3 regions of the Fictibacillus sp. KU28468 genome follow, and region 1 is predicted to be linked to each of the others. Evidence: riboswitches for the same ligand, from Rfam matches in the RefSeq annotation. Region 1 holds a riboswitch; each other region holds the start of a gene.
The links. Region 1 has a riboswitch for S-adenosylmethionine ahead of mtnW (2,3-diketo-5-methylthiopentyl-1-phosphate enolase). Riboswitches for the same ligand answer to the same signal wherever they lie in the genome.
Positions count from the first base shown of each region.

Region 1 (8,074 bases):
TTGAATCGCTGCAACAGTAAGTTTCATGCTAACCTCCATTAAAACGTTTTGACAGATTTTAATTAAGCGTATAACATAATTGATTAGAATTTCAAGAAAATTACGAAAGACAGGATGTGTAACCGTGAAACAATTTCAGCAAGCAGAAGCTTTATCGCGGCTGCCTGAACAATTTTTTGCAAAGCTGGTAGGCAAGGTGAGTGCTGCTGCTTCTAAAGGGCATGATATTATCAACCTTGGCCAGGGAAACCCTGACCAGCCCACTCCTCCGCATATTGTGGCCGCTTTGCAGGAGGCTGCTCATAACCCGCAATATCATAAATATTCTCCGTTCAGGGGTTATGATTTTTTAAAAGAGGCAGTTGCTGAACATTACAAGAAAGAATTCGGCGTAGACGTTGATCCAAAAAAAGAAGTAGCTGTCTTATTCGGAGGTAAAGCGGGTTTAGTAGAGATTTCACAATGTTTTTTGAACAAAGGTGACCTAGCCCTGGTCCCGGATCCTGGATATCCCGATTACTGGTCAGGACTTGCCATGGCGGAAGCTGAGATGAGCATGATGCCTCTTAAAGAGGAAAATGATTTCCTGCCTGATTACGCTGAAATCTCACAAGAGGATGCAGAACGGGCAAAACTCATGTTCTTGAACTATCCGAATAATCCAACGGCGGGTGTAGCGACAGTGCCGTTCTTTGAAGATACAGTAAGCTTTGCTGAAAAGCATAATATTTTAGTCGTCCATGATTTTGCCTATGGAGCCATCGGATTTGAAAACGAGAAACCGGTCAGCTATCTGCAGGTTCCTGGTGCGAAAGAACAGGGTATCGAAATCTATACGATGAGCAAGACGTATAACATGGCTGGCTGGAGAGTAGGCTTTGCCATCGGGAACGAGAGTGTGATTGAAAGCATTAATCTTCTTCAGGACCACTTCTATGTCAGCCTTTTTCCAGCTGTACAGGAAGCTGCAGCTAAAGCACTCCTGGGGCCGCAGGAGTGCGTGGAAAACCTGGTCGCCATGTATGAAAAACGGCGTGATGTGTTTATTTCAGGATTGAAGGAGATCGGCTGGGATGTGACTGCCCCTAAAGGATCCTTCTTTTGTTGGCTACCTGTTCCCTCAGGATTCACATCTGAAAGTTTTGCAGATTATCTTCTGGAGCATGCACATGTCGTTGTTGCACCAGGCATCGGTTTTGGCAAAGAAGGAGACGGTTATGTTAGAGCAGGGCTATTAACGGATGAGAACAAGCTGAAGGAAGCCGTTGATCGGATAGCCCAGCTAAAATTATTTTGATAGTGTTGAACATTTAAGAGATTGACAGATTTTTTGTTACCTGTCATAATCACAAGTAATTCTAACATTCGAATAATTTTATTTATTCTCTTATCAAGAGCAGGTGGAGGGACTAGCCCTATGAAGCCCGGCAACCGGCTTATCCTTTAGGATAAAAACGGTGCTAATTCTTGCAGCGGCAGCTGACAGATGAGAGGAAGCGGTATCTCTGTGTTTATTATGCCTCTTCCCTCGGGAAGAGGTTTTTTAAGTTAAGTGTAAAGCGAGTACAAAATTCAGCTGGCATAGAAGTAATGTCCAGCTCCAGCGCCCAGGGCTGAAAACATGTTTCTTTTTTTCGGCTCCGAGGACCTTAGCAGGGCGATTGCGCCTTTCTAATATAAATCTATGCTTTCGGAGGGATTTCAGCATGTCGACAATAACTGCAACCTATCTGGTTCATGATCCAAAAGGCAACTTTGAGAAAAAAGCTGAAGGAATTGCACTCGGACTGACGGTCGGTTCATGGACGGACTTGCCGGATCTTCAGAAAGAACAGCTGCGAAACCATAAAGGCCAAGTAGTGGAAATCAATGAATTGCCCGAAGATACGAGGGTAAATCAATACTTTGGCTCGTCCAGAAAACAGGCTCTTCTTAAAATCGCGTATCCTGCCGCTAACTTCACAGCGGACTTGCCGGCAATCTTGACGACTGTTTTCGGTAAACTATCGTTGGATGGAGAAGTAAAGCTGATCGATCTTGATTTTTCCCCTGAATTGGCTTCGGCTTTTCCTGGACCTTCTTTTGGAATTGATGGAATTCGCAATCAGCTGGGGGTTTTTGAAAGGCCTCTTCTAATGAGTATTTTTAAAGGTGTGATCGGCAGGGATCTTCAATATTTCAAGAATCAGCTGAAGGAACAAGCGCTGGGCGGGGTGGACCTCGTAAAAGATGATGAAATTCTGTTCGATAATCCGCTGACACCATTTGAAGAACGAATAAAAGCTGCTAAAGAAGTATTAACGGCAACTGAACAAGAGACCGGACATAAGACACTGTATGCAGTGAATTTGACAGGGCGTACGTATGAACTGAAAGATAAAGCAAAAAAGGCGGCAGAGCTCGGGGCAAGCGCATTGCTGTTTAACGTTTTCGCCTATGGGCTTGACGTCTTGCAAAGCTTAGCAGAAGATCCGGACATCAGCCTTCCGATTATGGCACATCCTGCCTTATCAGGCGCCATTACACCATCGGAATTTTATGGGATCTCCAACCGTCTGCTTCTTGGTAAACTGCTCCGCCTTGCAGGAGCGGATCTCGTATTGTTCCCGTCACCATATGGCAGTGTCGCCCTTCGAAAAGAAGATGCAATCGGCATTGCAGGCGAACTGACTGAGAAGGATGCAAACTGGAAAGGGGCATTCCCGGTACCATCAGCAGGAATCCATCCTGGTTTAACACCGCTATTGCTTCAGGATTTTGGCATTGAAAGCATTATTAATGCTGGTGGGGGTGTTCACGGCCATCCAGGAGGGGCTGTGGATGGCGGAAGAGCTTTCCGGGATGCAATCGATGGATTGATGCTAAACAAATCTCTTGAACAGATCAGCCAGGAAAGTAAACCTTTAAAGGAAGCGCTTGATTTGTGGGGCGGATTGGTAAAGGCATGAGCAAAACGAAAATTATCTTTTGTGATTTTGACGGTACGATTACCGAAAAAGATAATATTATCGATATCATGAAGAATTTTGCTCCGAACGGCTGGGAACTCATTAAAGATCAAATTCTAAATCAGGAGATCTCTATCCGGGAAGGTGTAGGGAAACTTTTTTCCCTTATTCCATCCGACAGGAAGAATGAGATTGTGGACTATGTCCTCTCAACAGCAAAATTTCGAGAAGGATTTAAAGAATTTGCAGCTTATACAAAAGAGCACAATATCCCTCTGTTTATCGTCAGTGGTGGAATTGATTTTTTCGTTTATCCAATGCTTGATGGAATAATTAATCAAGATAAGATTTATTGCAACGGGAGTAATTTTCATGGAGAGACAATACAGATTCTTTGGCCGCACTCCTGCGATTCTTCCTGCGGCAATGATTGTGGATGCTGTAAACCTACTATACTGAGAGGCTACGATTCTTCCCGTTATGAAAAAATTGTGATCGGTGATTCCATTACAGACCTGCAGGCCGCCAAGATTGCGGATAAAGTGTTTGCCAGAGATTTCTTGATCGAGAAATGCGAAGAACTCAGCATTGCATACGATCCTTTCTCTACTTTTTATGAGATTGTACAGTATCTTGAGGAAAAGGAAGTGAGAGTTTGAGTACGCTTGATGCGCTATGGACAGAACTGGCGGACATTAAAGATGAATTGGCATTAAGGGACTGGTTTCCAGGAACAAGCGGAAACCTGTCCATTAAGGTAAGCGATCAACCGCTTACCTTCTTGGTTACCGCAAGCGGAAAGGATAAGCGAAGAAGGACGACTGAGGATTTTCTATTGGTGGATTCAGAGGGAAATGCGGCTGATCCGACACATCTCCGCGCTTCAGCTGAAACCGGCCTTCATTCAAAAGTATATCAGCTGACCGATGCGGGCTGCTGTCTCCATGTGCATACTGTGGACAATAATGTGATTTCAGAATTGTATGCAGGAGAGGGGCAGGTTACTTTCAAAGGGCAGGAACTGATCAAGGCCTTTAACATCTGGGAAGAAGATGGGTCCATCACGGTTCCCATTATTGAGAACTATGCGGATCTTAAGATATTGGCCGAAAGCTTCGGAAAGGCAATTGGTCCTGATACAAGAGCTGTCCTTATTCGAAACCACGGAATCACCGTTTGGGGCAAATCGGGATTTGAGGCGAAAAGGCACTTGGAAGCAATAGAGTTTCTATTTTCCTATCATATTAAAATGAAATCAATAATGCAGTTTCATGATGGACAACCATCACTTATTTAAAACGAAAGAGTATAGGGGGATGCCATATGGCGCAATTACGTTTTCATGATAACCATGAGAGATATGAAGAACTTAAGAAGGTTAGTGATTATCTTGAAAGCCAGGGAGTAATCTACGAAAATTGGGATATTGAAAAACTTCCTGCACACCTGAAAGAAAACTATTCTTTAAGTGATGAAGAGAAAGCAGAAATCATTCAGGTCTTCAGAAAAGAAATTGATGAACTGTCAGAAAGAAGAGGATACGTGACAGAAGACATAATTGCCCTGTCACCGGATACTCCAAATCTTGATGAGCTGCTGAAAAACTTTTTGGCAGAGCATCACCATTCTGATGATGAAGTACGATTAATTGTGAGCGGACACGGTATTTTTGCGATTGAAGGGCCAGAGGGACGATTTTTTGACGTCGAGCTAGAGCCAGGAGATCTCATTTCTGTACCTGAAAACTATCGCCATTACTTTACACTCATGGATGACCGCAAAGTTGTGGCCGTCCGAATCTTTAAATCAAAGGAAGGCTGGGTGCCCCTCTACGATAAACAGGAAACAGCCGTTAAATAATCAGATTACACACTAGACTGCAGCAAAGGGAGCTTCCTTTGCTGCAGTTTTTTTTATGGCTAGCTTGCAAGCTTTTCAATCTTGCATAATTACCCACTCATACCGGTGAACCATTATCACTTACCTGCATAAAGTAAGTATTGGGCGCTTATGGAAGGATGAATCAGCATCCGAATGGAAAGGGTGATGACGGTGTGCGGGATTACTGGATGGATAGACTGGAAGCGCGACGTTTCACAGGAAAATAAAACATTGATTAAAATGGCAGCTACATTATCGAAACGCGGTCCGGACGCTTTGAACGTATGGAGCCGCACTCATGCAGGCTTCGGCCATGCAAGGCTGGCGGTTGTGGATCTTGAAGGCGGCGCACAGCCGATGACGAGGGGAGAAGAGAACGCCCCTTGCACACTTTGTTATAATGGTGAGCTTTATAACACACAGGATTTAAGAAAAGAACTGTTGAAAAAAGGGTATCGGTTTGAAGGTCATTCTGATACCGAAGTGCTTCTCATTTCCTATATTGAATGGGGAGAAAGCTGTATTGATCACTTTAATGGGATCTTTGCTTTTGCGATCTGGGATTCCCAAAAAGAAAAATTGTTTCTTGCACGAGACCGTCTTGGTGTCAAACCGCTGTTTTACTCTATAGCGGGAGGGCGTCTTTTGTTCGGTTCGGAATTAAAAGCGATCCTGGCTCATCCTGATGTAAAAGCCGAACTGGAGAGCGAAGGTCTTCAGGAAGTTTTCGGGCTGGGGCCATCAAGGACTCCGGGACATGGTGTGTTTAAAGGGGTCAGTGAACTCAGGCCCGGCCATGCTTTAACATTTGATAGAAACGGTCGAAGGCTTTGGCGGTATTGGAACGTGAAGAGCGAGCGTCATCCTCATTCGCTGGAGGAAACCATATCCAATGTGAGAGAGCTGGTGGTGGATGCTGTTCAACGGCAGCTTGTTGCCGATGTGCCGGTTTCCACCTTTTTATCGGGAGGCCTTGACTCAAGTGTGATATCCGCGATTGCGGCAGAGCATTTTAAATCAGAGAATAGAGGCCGGCTCCACACGTTCAGCATCGATTATGTGGATAATGACAAGTACTTTAAAGCGAGTGATTTCCAGCCGAACGCCGACGGTCCATTTATCCAAAAGATGGTGGAAGCCACAGGCTCCGTCCATCACAATTGTGTCATTGACACAGAGCTGCTGGTCAATCACCTTCGGGAATCAGTAGCAGTAAGAGATCTTCCGGGAATGGCAGATGTTGATTCCTCATTGCTTTGGTTCTGCAGACTGATTAAAGATCATTCCACGGTTGCACTTTCCGGTGAGTGTGCCGATGAAATTTTTGGCGGTTATCCATGGTTTCATAAACCAGAAGTTATGAACCGGCCCCTTTTTCCATGGATGAGTTCAACGGCTGAGCGTGAAGATCTGCTGCATGATCATTGGAAGAATAAGCTCAATCTATCTTCCTATGTGAAACAGCGGTACCAAGAATCACTCGCGGAAATGCCAAGGCTTGATGGAGAAACGGGAGTGGAGGCGAAACGCAGGGAGATTTTTTACTTAAACATGATCTGGTTTATGACAACATTACTCGATCGTAAGGACCGAATGAGCATGGGGGCAAGTCTGGAGGTCAGGGTACCGTTTGCTGACCACCGGATCGTTGAATACGCCTGGAACATACCGTGGGAGATGAAGATGCTGGAAGGACGGGAAAAGGGCCTTCTCAGGAAAGCACTTACCGGAATCCTGCCGGATGAGGTTCTTCATAGAAAGAAAAGCCCTTATCCGAAAACACATAATCCAAACTATACGCAAAGTGTGAAAGAGTGGCTTCAGTCGATCATCGATAACAGCAGTTCACCTATACTGGAATTGATAAAAAAAGAAAAAGTTCAGGCGATTATTGATACAAACGGTGAAGCATTTAAAGTTCCTTGGTTCGGCCAGCTAATGACCGGGCCACAGCTCATGGCCCATCTGTCTCAAATCGATACTTGGCTGAACGACTATAACATTAATATTATCGATTGAAAAAGGGGCTGTCCTGAAAGTCGAAACTTGACCTTCAGCAGCTCCTTTTTGTCTTGAAAATCTTCAATGAAAAGTTGATTGAAGTGGAAGGTGCGAGACTCCTCGAAAATGAACTTCACATTTTCTTCGTGCGATAAAACGCTGCCGGAGCCTTCCTTGTCCTGCGGGACTAGCGTGATAGGTGAGACTCCCGCAGGCGCTAGCGCCAAAAAGTAGGCGTTCACGCCGGTAAGGCTCACCGCACGCCCCGCGAAAGTAGGAGCTCGCGCCGGTAAAAGCGAGCACCCTGGAACGGAAATCAACAGCTTACAGACTTCTTGGACAGCCCCTTCTATGTGTGAGCTGCGCCGGGCTGAATATCCAATACGTTCTTCCGCTCCCAGATTCTTGACCTCCAGCGCCAAAGCATAAGAAGTTCGCGCAGCCATTCATCTACGATAAAGGCGATCCATATGCCAAGCAGTCCCATCTCCATCGAAATTCCTAAAAAATAAGCAAGCGGGACACTGATTCCCCACATCGATATGACTCCCATCAGGGCAGGGAACTTAGCGTCTCTGGCCGCCCGAAGTGACGAGATGACCACAAGATTAAACAACCGGCCAGGCTCTAAGATAACTGGTTCTACGTTAACTTAATTTTAAAATCAAGAAATCTTTGGCATTTACAACCGCATAAGCTGGACTGATGTTTTCTCCGGTCCAAAGGTTAATGGCATTGCTGAAGCCGTCAAATAGACCTTCTTCAAGCGTTAGGGGTCCGCTCTCTGTATTAAAGGCGAATAAAAGGGTTTCATCAGCAGATGTTTTCTTATAAAGAAGCGTTCCAGGTGTATGGCTCCCTTTGATAAAAGAGAGGGTTCCACCATTGCCAAAAGCAGAATGATCAGATCTGAACGTGATCAGTTTTTGAATATCATCAAATAAAGTGCGGTCCTGTTTTTCCTCATCCCACTCCATGCATTTTCTGCAGCCGGGATCCATTTCGCCAGTCATCCCTACTTCATCTCCATAATAGATGCAGGGAGTTCCAGGGAAGGACAGCATGAGTGTGTACAATTGGCGGACTCTTTCTTTATTTTCCTTGGCTAGTGTCAGTACCCTTGGTGTGTCATGTGAATCAAGAAGATTAAAAGCAACCTCATTCACGTTTGCAGGGTAGGACTGTAGAACGTTTGTAATCTTGTCAGCAAATTCGCTGCCTGTTATTTTATCAAATGCTAGAAA
Region 1 covers NZ_CP110666.1:2,848,660-2,856,733, reverse strand. Annotated here, with positions in the region: gene OKX00_RS14825 (carbon-nitrogen family hydrolase) at 1-39, opposite strand, end outside; gene OKX00_RS14820 (pyridoxal phosphate-dependent aminotransferase) at 125-1,297, shown strand; SAM riboswitch class I at 1,385-1,493, shown strand; gene mtnW (2,3-diketo-5-methylthiopentyl-1-phosphate enolase) at 1,707-2,948, shown strand; gene OKX00_RS14810 (2-hydroxy-3-keto-5-methylthiopentenyl-1-phosphate phosphatase) at 2,945-3,607, shown strand; gene OKX00_RS14805 (methylthioribulose 1-phosphate dehydratase) at 3,604-4,245, shown strand; gene OKX00_RS14800 (1,2-dihydroxy-3-keto-5-methylthiopentene dioxygenase) at 4,272-4,808, shown strand; gene asnB (asparagine synthase (glutamine-hydrolyzing)) at 4,992-6,848, shown strand; gene OKX00_RS14790 (hypothetical protein) at 6,824-7,150, opposite strand; partial or broken gene OKX00_RS14785 (MATE family efflux transporter) at 7,180-7,467, opposite strand; gene OKX00_RS14780 (glycoside hydrolase family 13 protein) at 7,478-8,074, opposite strand, start outside.

Region 2 (8,074 bases), 1.5 Mb from region 1:
TCTTCAATGATCACGTGCTTATGTATTTGCAGATCACAATAATAGTGAGCCAAATCAAGCAATGAATCCGAGATTGAATCGTAATGCGGTATTTCACTAAGAATGTTCTGACAGGTTTGAACAAGGCTCCATAAATAATCCCCGTCATTCTGATCATCCCTCATGCGATAATAATTTTTGCGGTCTGTACCCGGTGTAAGCGCATGGATCATGGATTCGTGAAGAGCCTCAAAATCCAGCGGGTCCAGCGATGTGCTTCTGTCACAAAGATTATCCAGATAGTCGCTGATCGTCTGATAAGCCACTACAAATTCGATCACTCTTTTTCTTTGATCTCCGGCCAGGAGGGCCAGAATCGCTCCTCCCTGGCAGTGAAATTCCTTCGTATCAATGCTCATCAACGCTTGTTTTCTAAGTTCATCGTTCGGAATCAATTCTGCTTTTTCACGCCATTGTTCAAGAAAGAGAGAAACATCGGGCAGAACATTGCGATAGATGCGATACATTAATGCCCATGGTTGATTCGGTACACTCATTCAATTCCCACCCCTAGCAATTATCAAAAATCAAAAATGCAGATTCAAATAGGATTTAATAAATTTAAACACGTCATCCCTTTCCGGCTCATTCAGTACTTCATGATACAGTCCGGGATATTCTTTGTACATTTTGTCGTGCAGTTCTAACCGGTTAAACCAGTCACGGACAGCCAGTTTGTCGACGATCCGGTCATCTCCTGCCTGAATGACGAGCAGCGGAATGTTTGGAAACCGGCTGGTATGTGTATGGGCCATCTTCATTGCATTCACAAGCTCCCGGTACCATCTGACAGATACACGGTCTACAAGAAGGGTGTCCGTTGAATCCCTGAGCAATACCTGCTCATTCCTTGTTTTATTTACGGGCTCAATGTTTGCAGCAAATTTAACAGATGGCGCCACTTTATTCAATACTCTTGATAAGGTGTCAATTCCCTTTGACGGCTGGCTCGCGAGTCCAAGACATGGAGAAGAAAGAATGATGCCCTTGATATTAAAGGATCTTTCCGTAACCGCACGGATCGAAGCAAGCCCGCCCATGCTGTGTCCGAAGAGAAATACGGGCAGGTAGTAGTGAGCAGCTTCACCAATCCACGTCTCGATGGCCGTGATGTATTCATCAAACGAGTCGATGTGCCCCCTGCGGCGAGTTGTCGTTCCCTGTCCCGGAAGATCTCCCATAAGGACGTGAAAGCCAGCCAGATTAAATTGCTGAATGACCCATTCATAGCGCCCATGGTATTCTCCAGCGCCATGGACCATAATGACGACACCCTTAGCTTCCTCCTTAGTTTCCCACTTCCACATAACCCCATCCCCTTCTCAAAATAATTTTCAATTAATCTTTCATTTGATAGAATAAGTTGAAAAGCTGAGGCGGCTTGGTCAAAAGCGAAGGCTGTTGGAGCTCTTGAACACAAATACGCTTTTTGTATTTTGTGAAAGAGCGAAACGACCAGGCTTTTAGCCGCTGAAGCTGGATCAAGAAAAGCTGAAACGCCTTGTTTTTATTATTTTATACGAAATAGGATGTGATATTTTGATCTACCCTTACAATGGCAAACACCCAGTTATCGCAGAGACTGCCTATATTGCAGATTATGTAACCATTACCGGCGATGTTACGATCGGTGAATACAGCTCTATTTGGTTTAACACGTCGATACGCGGAGATGTTTCTCCTACCATTATCGGCAATAGCGTCAATGTTCAGGATAATTCTGTTCTTCACCAGAGCCCTAATCGGCCTCTTATTCTGGAAGACGGAGTAACCGTTGGGCACAGCGTGATCTTACATAGCAGCATCATACGAAAAAACGCACTGATCGGCATGGGATCTCTTGTACTTGACGGCGCTGAAATCGGTGAAGGAGCGTTTATCGGAGCCGGCAGCCTCGTACCCCCGGGCAAAAAGATTCCGCCGAACACCCTTGCATTCGGCCGTCCTGCCAAAGTGATACGGGAACTGAACGCAGAAGATATTGCCGACATGGACAGGATCCGCCGCGAATACCAAGAAAAAGGGCAATATTATAAATCACTTTCAGAAACAGACTGACGCTCTCCGTTAAATTCTATTAAATTTCCATCTGGATCACTGACATAAACCTGATGCCACGGTGTTTTATTATCCGGCTTATTTAAATAAGGTATTTGATGGTGGTCCAGCTTTTTTAACAGTCTCGGAATATCTGTAACACGGATGGCAAAATGACCATCCCTGCTATCCAATTCATCCGTTCCTCTCAAAGCCTTGCCTTTTGCGTTTGCGATCAAATGAAGCTGTGTTGCCCCAAAATCGTACCAAACACCTGGAAAGCCGAACTGAGGCCGCTCTTTGCTCGCCGAAAAACCCAAGATTCCCTCATAAAAATAAAGTGCTTTTTTCAAATCAGTAACTACTAGTGATACATGATGGACTCCTTCGTACATGGCTTCCCCTTTCTTTCCTCTTAATTTTCCGTTCATCACTTTTCTGTTCTTGATAAATCATACCATAAGATGTTTTCTTATTTAAATTGTAGGCTCTATCCTGATAAAATCCACATAATTACCTCCGTTAGAAAATAATTTAGTAAGAGTACGATTGTCGGAGGTGAAATCCTTTGAAACATGTAAAATCCTATGTTCCTTTCCATAGCAATTTCGATCCATGCCAGCCGATCGGAAGAAAGTATTATTCTACTCCTCCTCACTTATATATGACATTCCAGCCCTATAACCTGCCGCAGTTCTCACCACAGGAAGCATTAAAAAAAGGAACGCTTTGGCCGGTATTTTATGATTACTATGAAAATCCTTATGAAAGAAGGAGTTGATCAGGAATGGAAACAGGCCTTCCAGCTGAGTATTATCAGCTCCTCGAGGAATTACAGGCGGTTGATTTTGTGCTTGTTGAATTAACCCTGTATTTAGATACCCATCCAAATGACACAGCCAGCATCCATCAGTTCAATCATTTCGCCCGGGAACGAAAAAAATTGAAGAAAGCCATTGAGTCAAAATATGGGCCGATGCAGCAATACGGAAACAGTTATTCAGGTGCTCCCTGGGATTGGAACAAAGGACCTTGGCCGTGGCAGGTATAAAAGTAAAACCATGGGAGGGCAACTATGTGGATTTATGAAAAAAAGCTGCAATATCCTGTTAAAGTCAGCACATGCAATCCGAAGCTGGCTAAGTTTTTGGTTGAACAATATGGCGGGGCAGACGGTGAGCTTGCTGCTGCATTACGGTATTTGAATCAGCGGTATACGATCCCTGACAAGGTCATCGGCTTGCTCACCGACATAGGAACAGAGGAGTTTGCCCATCTTGAGATGATTGCCACCATGATCTATAAATTGACAAAGGATGCCACTCCCGAGCAGATGAAGGATGCCGGACTCGATACCCACTATGCCAATCATGACAGCGCGCTCTTTTATCATAATGCAGACGGTGTGCCATTTACTACAGCTTATATTCAAGCCAAAGGAGATCCGATCGCTGACCTGTACGAAGACATTGCAGCAGAGGAAAAAGCACGTGCTACGTATCAATGGCTGATTGACATGTCGGATGATCCAGATCTCAATGACGGGCTGAGGTTTTTGAGGGAAAGAGAGATCATCCACTCCATGCGGTTCCGTGAAGCTGTTGAAATTCTAAAAGAAGAGCGTGATCAAAAGGTTTTCTTTTAACCTCATTTATACCGGAAGCTGCAAACCGCTTGAATTCATCCAGGCGGTTTTTTCATTTATTTACAATTTCTTCACAATGCCTTTAAACAGCGGCAATAAACCTCTTGTAATCTGAAAGGGAAATCGTTATACAAGGAGGACTTCCATGGCAAGAGTAACCGGCTGGATCTATGAAAAGGAATGTGATGTGTTTAAATGGGTGAACGGCAGACTGCAGCACCGTTTGCTGGATAAGTATTTCAATGGGATCACACACATTGGCGGAGCAACGTGCACCATTCTAACTACACTGCTTCTCCTGCTTACCATTCCTGTCGATCTGAAGAAATTTGCTGCTGCAGGAATCCTGTCTCTTATTCTCAGCCATATTCCTGTTGCGATCTCAAAGAAATGCTATCCACGGAAACGCCCTTATCTGATGATCGCGGGTACCAAGACCTTCAGTAATCCGCTGAAAGACCATTCTTTCCCTTCAGGACATACGACCGCAATCTTTTCGGTCATCATCCCGCTCGCTTTCATCCATCCAGGATTGCTTACCATACTGCTTCCGCTCGGGTTGTCTGTTGGCATCTCGCGTATGTATCTCGGCCTTCATTACCCAACCGACGTGCTCGCCGGTATGATCCTCGGGATCAGCTCAGGAATCTTTTCCGTGTTTTTACTCAACGTTTATCTCGTTCCTTACTTTTTATAAAATTTAGGAGGGGTTACATGAAAAAAGCACCACAGGAAAACTGTTTGATGATTGTGCAAGAAATCAGTCCGAATCTCAATCCAAGAATCGCTCTAGCAGCAATCTTCAAGCTTCCTGTATTCATGAAAACCTTTGAGCATAAACCTCCGGATTTAATTGTAAAGGTGCCAGGCACCGGCTTTTGACATATGTCAAAAAGCGGTGCCTGGCACCTTTTCAAAAATAAACACTTAAATCGATTCATAAAATAACAAATCGATAATAAACTAGTCGATGTCAATAATAAATTTAGTTTTTCGATAATAAGTTCTTCTCAAAACTCTACTTACATAAAGAAATTCACTTTGTTACTTGCAAAACCCACGTTATTTCCATATCAAGGGTCGGCTCACCATCATTTCACTCAATAAGTAGTCTCTTTACTCGTAAAACTGGTCAATCATTGCCTCTTTTGATCAAAATAACTTTATTTCAAAAGAAAAACCGGCCCAAAGGCCGGTTTTTTTCAATGTATTTATGCGTTTGCTTGATCTTTAAGTGCTTCTGCTTTATCTGTTTTTTCCCAAGGAAGCTCAACGTCTGTACGGCCAAAGTGTCCGTATGCCGCTGTCTGTTTGTAGATTGGACGGCGAAGGTCAAGCATTTTAATGATTCCCGCAGGACGAAGGTCGAAGTTTTGGCGCACAAGATCAACCAATACTTCTTCAGAAACTTTTCCTGTTTCGAATGTGTTGACAGCGATCGATACAGGCTGTGCTACACCGATTGCATATGCAAGCTGAACTTCTACTTTGTCAGCAAGTCCGGAAGCAACGATGTTTTTCGCTACGTAACGAGCGGCGTACGCTGCAGAACGGTCAACTTTAGTTGCATCTTTACCGGAGAATGCTCCACCACCGTGGCGAGCATATCCGCCATACGTATCAACAATGATCTTACGGCCAGTTAATCCAGCATCACCTTGTGGTCCGCCGATAACGAAACGGCCTGTCGGATTAATGAAGTATTTTGTGTTTTCGTCGATCAATTCTGCAGGTACAACAGGCTTGATGACTTGTTCTTTAATGTCGGCTTGAATTTGCTCAAGTGTAATTTCTGGATGGTGCTGAGTGGAGATAACAATCGTATCGATACGAACCGGTTTGTCATCCTCATCATATTCCACCGTTACTTGAGTTTTACCATCCGGACGAAGGTAAGGAACTTCTTCGGTTTTACGCACTTCAGCCAATCGGCGGGACAGGCGGTGTGCCAAAGAGATCGGAAGCGGCATAAGTTCAGGTGTTTCATTGTTGGCATAACCAAACATAAGACCTTGGTCACCAGCACCGATCGCTTCGATTTCTTCATCAGTCATTGAGCCTTCACGAGCTTCAAGCGCTTGGTCAACACCCATCGCGATATCCGCTGACTGCTCATCAATGGATGTAAGAACTGCGCATGTTTCAGAATCGAAACCGTATTTTGCACGGTCATAGCCGATTTCTTTGATCGTTTCGCGAACGACTTTTGGAATATCAACATAAGTAGATGTGGTGATTTCACCAGCAACAAGCACAAGGCCTGTCGTTACGGATGTTTCACAAGCGACACGTGCGTTCGGGTCGTTTGCAAGGATTTCATCCAGGATCGCATCGGAAATTTGGTCACAAATTTTATCCGGATGCCCTTCCGTAACTGATTCAGATGTAAAAAGACGACGGCTTTTAGACAATTGAAATCCTCCTTCTCTATTGAAAGCATAGAGCAATTTTTTTATAAGATACGGTACTCATTCCTATATGGATACTTTGTTTTGTAAAATATTCAGGTTCAAACTGTTTTAAGACATAAAAAAAGCCTTTCCCTGGACCTAAAATACACGAGGGAAAAGGTCTTATTTCTACGCCTTCACCTCTTATTTTCAAGGTTTTTCACCTTGCAGGTTAGCACCTTTTCACTTCACTGCACAAGATGCATATGTGATGATGAAGTGTCGGTTGCTGGGTTTCATAGGGCCTGTCCCTCCACCTACTCAGAATAAGAGTAGCCGTTCCCGAAATATAATAGCGCAGTTCGACAAACCTGTCAACTTGAAAAGCTATACTCTCCCTCTCCGGCGGGAGTCTGGGAGATCCTTCAAACGGAATTAAGTACCAATTATAAATGAAAGATTATGCTTTTAAAAACAAAGAGCCTGATTTATGAACCAATTTACAATTTGCTAAATAAAATAGTATACATTATTTGTTTCAATGTGTTATACTAATTTCGAATTTACTTACGATATTAATGATAAATATATTTCTTAAAAGGATGGTTTTGCGAACATGAATACGGTTGATTTAACGACGACTTTAGATGACATTCTATCCAGCGCTGCTACTCATGAAAATCTACCTGTACCTATGCTAGTTGAAAAGGCGCTGCTCCGAAATGAAGGCATTTTATCTTCAACCGGTGCTCTCAGGGCCACTACTGGAAAATATACTGGACGTTCTCCCGAAGACAAATTCATCGTGGATGAAGCTAGCACACAAGATAAAATAAACTGGGGCAAAATCAATAAGCCCTTTAACGAAGAGAAATTTGAGCAGCTCTATAAAAAAGTACTTCATTACTTAGGACAAAAAGAGGAATTGTTTGTATTCAAAGGATTCGCTGGTGCCGACCACGCGTACAGGCTGCCTATTCAGGTGATAAATGAATTCGCTTGGCATAACCTGTTTGCCCACCAAATGTTCATCCGTCCGACAGCTGAAGAACTAAAAGGAATCGAAGCGGGGTTCACCGTGGTATCTGCACCAGGATTTCAAGCAGATCCTGCTGTAGACGGGACCAATTCTGAAACCTTCATTATTATATCATTTGAAAAGCGTATCGTGTTGATCGGAGGAACTGAATATGCAGGAGAAATTAAAAAGTCCATCTTCTCAGTGATGAACTACATTCTTCCTGAAAAAGGGATCCTTTCTATGCATTGCTCCGCAAATGTCGGGCAGGAAGGCGATGTAGCTCTGTTCTTCGGATTATCGGGTACCGGGAAAACTACGCTCTCTGCTGATCCGCATCGTTCATTGATCGGGGACGACGAACATGGCTGGGCTAATACTGGTGTTTTTAACATTGAAGGCGGCTGCTATGCAAAATGCATCAACCTCTCTGAAGAAAAAGAACCGCAGATCTGGAATGCGATCCGTTTTGGAAGCGTTCTCGAAAATGTCGTTCTTGACCATGAAACACGCGTAGGTAATTATAGCGAAGGTACGTTGACTGAAAATACTAGGGCTGCCTATCCAATTCAGGCGATTCCGAATATTATCCAGCCAAGTGTTGCTGGTCATCCGAACACGATTATCTTCCTGACAGCTGATGCATTCGGCGTATTGCCTCCGATCAGCAAACTGACAAAAGAACAGGCCATGTATCATTTCCTTTCCGGCTACACGAGCAAACTTGCCGGAACAGAACGAGGAATCACATCTCCTCAAGCGACCTTCTCAACATGCTTCGGTGCACCGTTCCTTCCATTGGATGCAACTGTATATGCCGAAATGCTCGGAGAAAAAATCGATCATCATGAAGTAGAAGTATACCTGGTGAATACCGGATGGTCAGGCGGAGAATATGGTGCCGGCAAGCGCATGAACCTTTCCTACACAAGAGCCATGGTTCAG
Region 2 covers NZ_CP110666.1:1,367,539-1,375,612, reverse strand. Annotated here, with positions in the region: gene OKX00_RS07115 (tetraprenyl-beta-curcumene synthase family protein) at 1-536, opposite strand, end outside; gene OKX00_RS07110 (alpha/beta hydrolase) at 567-1,346, opposite strand; gene OKX00_RS07105 (gamma carbonic anhydrase) at 1,579-2,097, shown strand; gene OKX00_RS07100 (VOC family protein) at 2,070-2,507, opposite strand; gene OKX00_RS07095 (spore coat associated protein CotJA) at 2,645-2,857, shown strand; gene OKX00_RS07090 (spore coat protein CotJB) at 2,864-3,127, shown strand; gene OKX00_RS07085 (manganese catalase family protein) at 3,152-3,721, shown strand; gene OKX00_RS07080 (phosphatase PAP2 family protein) at 3,867-4,418, shown strand; gene OKX00_RS07075 (hypothetical protein) at 4,436-4,603, shown strand; gene metK (methionine adenosyltransferase) at 4,933-6,132, opposite strand; SAM riboswitch class I at 6,313-6,444, opposite strand; gene pckA (phosphoenolpyruvate carboxykinase (ATP)) at 6,728-8,074, shown strand, end outside.
Region 2: linked by a shared signal. The riboswitch ahead of metK (methionine adenosyltransferase) and the one ahead of mtnW (2,3-diketo-5-methylthiopentyl-1-phosphate enolase) in region 1 are both predicted to bind S-adenosylmethionine.

Region 3 (8,074 bases), 490 kb from region 1:
TCAAATACAAGAGCACTCATTGATGAATCGGTTAAAATTTTTGATGAAAAAGAAATTGAAACAGAAATCGTTACCCTTGCAGACTATAACATTGAATACGGAGTAACAGGAGATGCCATCAGCGACAATGATGAATGGCCGATTATTTTCGAAAAAGTAAAGGAAGCCGATATTTTAATTATTGGTTCTCCGATCTGGCTAGGACAGCAGAGCAGCCTTACAACAGTTTTAATTGAAAGGCTATATGGGGCAAGCAGCCAAACGAACGATAAAGGGCAATATCTCTTCTATAACAAAGTCGGCGGTGTCGTTGTAACAGGAAACGAAGACGGCGCCAAGCATGTCAGCCGTTCAGTGATCTACGCTTTATCTCATATCGGATTTACAGTCCCTCCGAATGTAGATACGTATTGGGTCGGAGAAGCTGGCCCTGGTCCTTCTTATATCGAGTCCAAAGGCTATGAAAACGAATTTACGATGCAGCATTCCAAGATCATGGCGCATAACTTGATTCATTTTGCGAAATTGCTCAAGGAGCACCCTATTCCTGCAGAAGGAAACGTCTTTGAACAAACCAATTAACGTATAAAAAAAGCAGGCTGGACGGGTGTTACCCTTTCCCGCCTGCTTTTTTATTTTTCCTGTTCAAACCGAATCAGCGCAGCTTTTGCCCTGTCACGAAGAGAGACCAAGTCTCCCTCCACCTTGAGAATATTTTTCTTTTTTTGTTCTAACAGTTTTAATTGCTCTTCCACTGTAATTAATACTTTCTCAAGCTTTTCTTTTTGCTGGCTCGTCCCTTTAAACTGTCTGTAATCATGTTTTTGAAGTTCTAAGGTGTCACTGAGTGTAATGAATTCCTGCAGCTCCGAAAGCGAAAAGCCCATCACTTCTTTTGCATTTGTGATCTTCTTTAAGAACTCCACATGCTCCTCTGAATATAGTCTTATTCCCCCCTCACTCCTCGGAGGTGAAGCTAGCAGGCCGATCTGTTCATAATAACGGATCGTCCGTTTTGTTAACCCGCTCTGCTTAGCCACATCATCTATTTTTAACCCATTCATTTTTCTTGCTCCTTTGCCATTAAAGTTCAAATATACGAAAAATCGCTCTATATAAAAAATACCACAAAAGCATATTAAAAAGGAAATGTTTACGTTGACGTTAAGGTTAATATATTTTATAATTCTTGAGTACACAATGCTATTACGTGATTTATTTTAACTTATATTAAAATAGAAAAAGGGGTTTTTAGTTATGAAACAAGAAGCATTGAGTATCCAGGAACAGCCAAGCAAACAGCCTCTGGTCATATGGGTTATCTTCTTTGCCACCATTATTTCTTTTATGGGATTGGGTCTCGTGGATCCTATTTTGCCTGCCATCGCTCATCAGCTTAACGCTACTCCGAGCCAGGTCTCATTATTATTTTCCAGCTACAATTTGATTACCGGTATCGCTATGCTGATTACAGGCGTGGTTTCCAGCCGGGTTGGTATCAAGTGGACGTTATTGTCAGGAATATTATTGATTATCGTTTTTTCTGCCTTAGCCGGCTCCTCTAATGAAATTTCCCAAATCGTTGGTTTTCGCGGCGGTTGGGGGTTAGGAAACTCGTTATTCATCGCAACTGCTTTATCCGCCATTGTTGGTTTATCCATCGGAGGTACTGCAAAAGCCATTATTTTATATGAAGCAGCCATCGGATTGGGGATTTCCGTTGGGCCATTACTTGGTGGGGAGCTGGGATCGATTTCTTGGCGCGGACCTTTTTACGGCGTCAGCGTACTGATGGTGATCGCATTCTTTGCCTTATTGTTAAAAATGCCGCATGTACCTAAACCAAAAATTAAAAGTTCTGTACTCGACCCGATTAAAGCATTGAAATATCCAGGACTTCTTAGACTGGGTCTAACCGCATTTCTTTATAACATTGGATTCTTTACTCTAATGGCCTATTCACCATTTGTTATGAATTTAGACGAACATGGCCTCGGCTATGTGTTCCTCGGATGGGGCTTATGCTTAGCCATAACTTCTGTATTCGTTGCACCAAAAATTCAGGCAAGATTCGGTACAGTAAAATCCATGTGTGTAATGCTGATCTTATTCGCATTGACACTGCTGGCTATGGGAATCTGGACAGAATCAAGCACGGTGGTCATCGTAGCCGTTATCGTTGCCGGTCTTTTCCTTGGGACAAACAATACATTGATCACAACAGCTGTTATGCAGGTAGCACCGGTTGAGCGGGCAACCGCCTCGGCTGCCTACAGTTTTGTACGTTTCATCGGTGGTGCGATCGGACCATGGCTTGCCAATAAACTGGCTGAAACCTATTCACCACATGTGCCATTTGTAACGGGCGCGATTTTTGTTCTATTCGCCATGCTGGTTGTTGCGTTTGGCCGTAAACATCTTGCTCATGTGGATTCAATTTCTCATTAAAGGAAAGGAAGGTCTCTACAATGTACAATAAAATTCTGATTGCCTTTGATGGTTCAGCTCCTTCTGCCCGCGCTCTTCAGCACGGAGTGGAACTGGCTCATAAGATGAATACTGAAATGGTTACAATTCTGCATGTAAATAAAAACCTTCCTTTGCAGGAACCGCTTCTTAACTTTGATCTGGATGAGATAATGGAAGAAGAGGACAAAGAACTATTGCAGCCTGCCATTCAGTATCTCTCTGAATCAGGAATTCCCTATGAAACGCATGCCTATAACGGGGAGCCTTCTCAGATCATCACTTCGTATGCAAAAAAACACGAGTACGATGTCATTGTCATGGGGAGCACAGGTAAGGGGTTTATAAAAGAAGCCTTATTGGGAAGTGTCAGCCATCAGGTAGCTCATGCAGCAGAATGTCCGGTGATTATCGTTAAATAATAAAAAAATCGGTTCCCTTCAGATAGGGTACCGATTTTTTTGTGGGATCCGGAATGCTCCAGATCCAGCTCATTTTATATTTCGGTTTAAGCTGTCCAGCCAGGCTGATACAAATACTTTACGTTCCCCCCACCGCCCGGGACGATGAATCCGCGGAATGCTTTCTTATCCTCTTGCTTTACAAGAACCTCACGAAAGACAAAAAACTCTTCTTTAATAACGACGTATTCACTAAGATTCCCGCTGCGCAGATCAGAAAGAATTTCATTGGCCATTTGTTCGTTCAATCTGAATTCCTCCATTAAATAAGATTCCTTTATTAGTACACCATAACCTGGCCGGCTGTGTCCAATTCTTTTCAACACCTGATAAGGGGCTTTACATAAACTTCCGTTTGAAACAAAGACTATGCAGAACTGCTATCTTCATTAAATTGCTTTGAAAAGGATTTGTGACGATGAAAAATATGTTCCGCGTTTATATCTTGGATTGGAAAGACATTTTGACAATTCCCTCTGCAGCTCTGCTGATCTTTGGGTTAATTGTACTGCCATCTGTTTATGCCTGGGTGAATATTAAGGCCATGTGGGATCCCTATGAAAACACATCAGGCATAAAGGTTGCCATCACGAATGAAGATACAGGAGCCCTGTTGCAGGATGAGCACATTAATATCGGACGTCAAGTCGTAAGAAATTTAAAGAACAATCATAAGCTAGGATGGACCTTTGTGGATAAAGACACCGCTCATGATGGAGTGGTGAAAGGGAAGTATTATGCCAGTCTCTTCATTCCACGTGATTTTTCACAAAAGATTTCAAGCATCGCGAGTGAAAATCCTGAAAAACCTGAAATCGTATATACAGTAAACGAAAAAATCAATGCTGTATCACCTAAGATCACCCAGTCAGGAGTTTCCACTGTTATCAACCAGGTTAGCGACAATTTCACGAAGAGTGTAGGAAACGCCATCTTTAAAAAATTTAACGAAGCTGGCATGACGTTAGAAAAAGAAATGCCAACAATACTCAGCTTTGAACAGAAGATATTTTCTCTGGAAAAAGAGTTTTCTCAAATCAATCAGATGGGAGACCGTATCATCTCGCTTGATCAAAAAATGAATGAGTTAAAAAAAAGAGCGGGTATGATCCAAGAGTTTCAAAAAAGCGTGCCCGACATCGATAAGCTGGGGGCTGTTATCCTTAAAACGGAAGAAAGTCTGCCTAAAATCAAAGTGGTGTTCGACCAGTTGGCTCCTCTTCAGGATAATCTGTTAAAACTTCAAACTGCAGATGACACGGCAGGGAATCTTGAACGCTCACTGACTGACCTGGAGACAGCCGCAGATAAAGCGATCTCAAAAGGAAACGCAGCACAAAAAACTAACCCGGATATCTCATACCAGCCTGATGAATTAGAAGCGATCAAAGAAGAATTGCATCAGCTTAAAAATACCGTCCAGCAGAACAAAGAAATCCTTTCTGGCCGTGCAGACTCATACACCGAACCTCTGCAGAAGCTTTCTTTATTTGCTCAACAGGACTGGCCCGCACAAGAACAGAAAATCCAACAGGCAGCAGATTTTATGAGGAACGATTTGCCGGGTGTCAAACAAGATATTCAAAAAGCAGGGATATTGATGGATACCCAGCTTCCCCAAATAGAACAAGCAATCCACAGGGCCGCTATATTTGCAGAAAAAGACTTGCCCGCCATGGAGAAATCCATCACACGTACGGCAGACAAAATCAGGGATTTTGAACGCAACAATAATTTGAGAGATATCATTAAAGCGTTAAAGAACGATGCTCAAAAGGAAAGTGATTTTCTGGCCGCTCCTATCACGTTGAAAGAGAATAAAATTTTTCCGATTCCTAATTATGGCTCAGCCATGACTCCCTTCTACACCTTACTTGCGCTTTGGGTGGGAGGAATGCTGCTCATCTCTTCTCTTAAAGTAGGTGAAGTTCCAAGTAAAGGAGAGATTTCACCGCTTTCTTTTTATTTTGGGAGGCTGATGACTTTTGCAACGATCGGCATGCTGCAGGGGCTTGTCGTATCTCTTGGTGACCTGTTCATTATCCATTCCTACATTGTGGACAAAACATGGTTTGTTTTATTTGCCATGTTCCTGAGCATCGTCTTTGTCATACTAACGTATACGCTCGTTTCCATCTTTGGAAATGTGGGTAAAGGCCTGGCGGTTATTTTTCTCGTTCTGCAGTTTTCAAGTTCAGGCGGAACATTTCCTGTGGCAATGACCTCTTCCTTCTTTCAAAAGCTTAATCCGTATATGCCGTTTACGTATGGAGTCAGTTTACTGCGAGAAGCAGCCGGGGGAATGATTAGAGAAGTTGTACTGTCTGACTTGTATCATCTGCTGCTTTTCCCCGCTGTTTTTCTTATTGCTGCCCTGTTTTTAAGAAAACCGTTGCAGCGAATACAGAATAGAAGGGGAGCAGGCGCGAAAAAAGCAAGAATACTTCAATGAGTGGTTTATTTAGCCTGCGGAAGGCTGTTCTTGCCGCCTACCGCCTTTGCATACTCCTCTTCAAGATCAGAGAGTGCCAGCTGAAATAAATGAAGCTCATCTTTTTTATAAATGCCCATATTGATGAGTTTATTGATCAGCTGATTTCGTTTGCTTTCCACAGCTCTTCTTAGTTGATTTTCCAAAACAATCCCTCCTTTTTACAAGGCTTTTTTAAAGCACATTGTTGATTTTCTTTCCTATTGTGCATCGCATACTGATGCTTGAAAGAGACCCTCAAGTCCTTTTTATACAGTAAGGTGTGTGTGATAGCTGGCGATGATATGAGCCTGCTGATTTGTGAAACAAATGAAACGCCCGAAAAGCAGAAGGCGGTTCAATCACACCCCACAAATAAACAACTACGTTTACTAATAAAGCTTTTAACAAAAAAATAACCGCCGTCATTTTCATGATGAAGCGCCTTTGGTTGACCAATCAGCAATCCTTATATTTCACAGTGAATTAGTTGGTTTTTCGCATAAATAAAAACCTCTTCTTGCGGAAGCAAAATACGCACAAGAAGAGGTTGAATCGCCATCATAAGTCATACTCTTCTTATCATTCAAGCGTTTTGCTTGTGGAATTGGCACAGTGCTCATAATTGAGTCCGCTGCCGAGGCTTCAAAGGGCCAGATCCCTCCACCTCTCTAAATAAGAAATATAAGATAAATGTATTCTATTGGATTCAATTATAGGGATTTCCATCTTATTGTCAAGACAATAACTCATTTTATTTTCGAATGATTTCTCCAGGCTCTAAAACGGGAGGATCTACAGAAAACGAATCAGGGTATTTAATCCCCTGCCCAGTATTTAGGCATATCACCTTTTCCTCTGCTTTGATCCAGCCATTTTCCCTCAATCGTTTTGAGGCGGCAAACACAGCCGCTCCTTCCGGACAAATAAAACTCCCTTCAAGCTCTGCAGTTTGGCGCTGAGTAAAGCTAATTTCATCTTCTGAAACGGCAACGGCGCATCCATCCGTTTCATAAAGTGCTTCAAGGACAAGGAAATCTCCGATCGCTTTTGGAACATTGATACCAAAAGCAGCTGTCTCAGAATTTTCCCAGAACTCCGATTCACTCTTGTGTTCTTCCCATGCTTTTACGATCGGTGCACATCCTTCAGCCTGGACAGCGACTAAACGCGGCAGTCTGCTTCCTTTAAATAAGCCCAGTTCCCTGAATTCTTTCAATGCTTTATATATGCCAATCAGCCCCACTCCTCCGCCTGTTGGATACACAATAACATCAGGCGGCTCGCTTCCGCATTGTTCTAAAATTTCATACCCCATCGTTTTCTTGCCTTCAATCCGGTAAGGTTCTTTTAATGTGGAAGCATCATAGAAACCTTCTTCCTTCACAAGGGACGCGACAATTTTTCCGGCATCACTGATCAGGCCGTTCACAAGAAAGAGCTCTGCACCTGAAATCGCCACTTCTTTTCTCGTAATGACTGGGGCATCCACCGGCATAACGATGTACGGCTTTATGCCGGCCCTTGCACAATAGAGTGACCAGGCGGCTCCTGCGTTGCCATTGGTCGGCATGGCAAGCCGGGTAATACCGAGCTCTCTGGCTTTTGAAACGCCGACTGCCGCTCCCCTGGCCTTAAAAGACCCGGTAGGTACCATGCCCTCATCTTTCATGAGCAGATTTGCAATTCCAAGCTTCTCACCGAGAGCAGGCATGGATAATAAAGGAGTCATCCCCTCTCCCAGTGATACCACATGATCTGGGTCTATAACAGGAAGAAGTTTGTGGTACCTCCAAAGATCATTCCTCTTCTTATTAATAATTTCATTCTCATTTTTCAGTTCCTCTAAATCATAGTTTACGAGAAGGGGGGAACCGCACTGGCACAATTGATTAGGTTCGTGATGAGCATAGATGCTGCCGCACTTTGGACATTCAAGATGGCTGACATAGCTGAAAGACATAACATACCTCCAATATTCCCTCACCAGAAAAGGACAGCAAAAAGGCACCGCTGTGCATAAGGAATAACATGCATAGCGGTGCCTTCAGTTTTCTGATCAGCAATTTATTCTATTGTGTAAAATTTTAATGCAGGTATTCTGATAAGTCAACTAAGGTATAACTTCCCGTTGATGTCTAGCTTAATTGTCTAAGAAAGAACCTTTTCCTTAATTTCTTCAATTTGAGCCAGATGTCTCTTTTCATGATACCCCACGAAAGGAATCCATTGTTTTAATGGCATCGGGCCAAACACCGGGTGAGGGTAGGATTTCTGTTCCAAAGCCTCTTGATCATTGCTGTTTGCTACCTTATTCAGCTCATTTCGTGATTCTTCCAATTTTTCTTTTATTTTTTCCAGGGTCAGATACCGTTTCGTGGGAACAGCAAAAACAGGAGCATCTACTTTTCTGCTGCGGTCCACCGTCATTTCAATCGGTTTCGGTTCTGCAGATACCGTTATTTTACTTTTTAAACGGTTTGATATGATGATGGCGATCGATTTTTCCATGAGATATAGATGATGCAGCGTCTGCATGATCGACCATCTGCCCTTCTCTTCCGGTTCGTTTAACTGATCATCGCTTAGACCGCTTACCGTTTTTAACAGCTGCCTTCTGATTTCTTCATTCTGGTTCATATCTATAGCCTCCCATTTGACGGATCCGTTTCAGGAT
Region 3 covers NZ_CP110666.1:3,337,325-3,345,398, forward strand. Annotated here, with positions in the region: gene OKX00_RS17470 (flavodoxin family protein) at 1-582, shown strand, start outside; gene OKX00_RS17475 (MerR family transcriptional regulator) at 633-1,064, opposite strand; gene OKX00_RS17480 (MFS transporter) at 1,258-2,448, shown strand; gene OKX00_RS17485 (universal stress protein) at 2,469-2,888, shown strand; gene OKX00_RS17490 (hypothetical protein) at 2,975-3,175, opposite strand; gene OKX00_RS17495 (YhgE/Pip domain-containing protein) at 3,346-5,379, shown strand; gene OKX00_RS17500 (Fur-regulated basic protein FbpA) at 5,385-5,564, opposite strand; SAM riboswitch class I at 5,974-6,079, opposite strand; gene OKX00_RS17505 (threonine synthase) at 6,152-7,360, opposite strand; gene OKX00_RS17510 (DinB family protein) at 7,549-8,037, opposite strand.
Region 3: linked by a shared signal. The riboswitch ahead of OKX00_RS17500 (Fur-regulated basic protein FbpA) and the one ahead of mtnW (2,3-diketo-5-methylthiopentyl-1-phosphate enolase) in region 1 are both predicted to bind S-adenosylmethionine.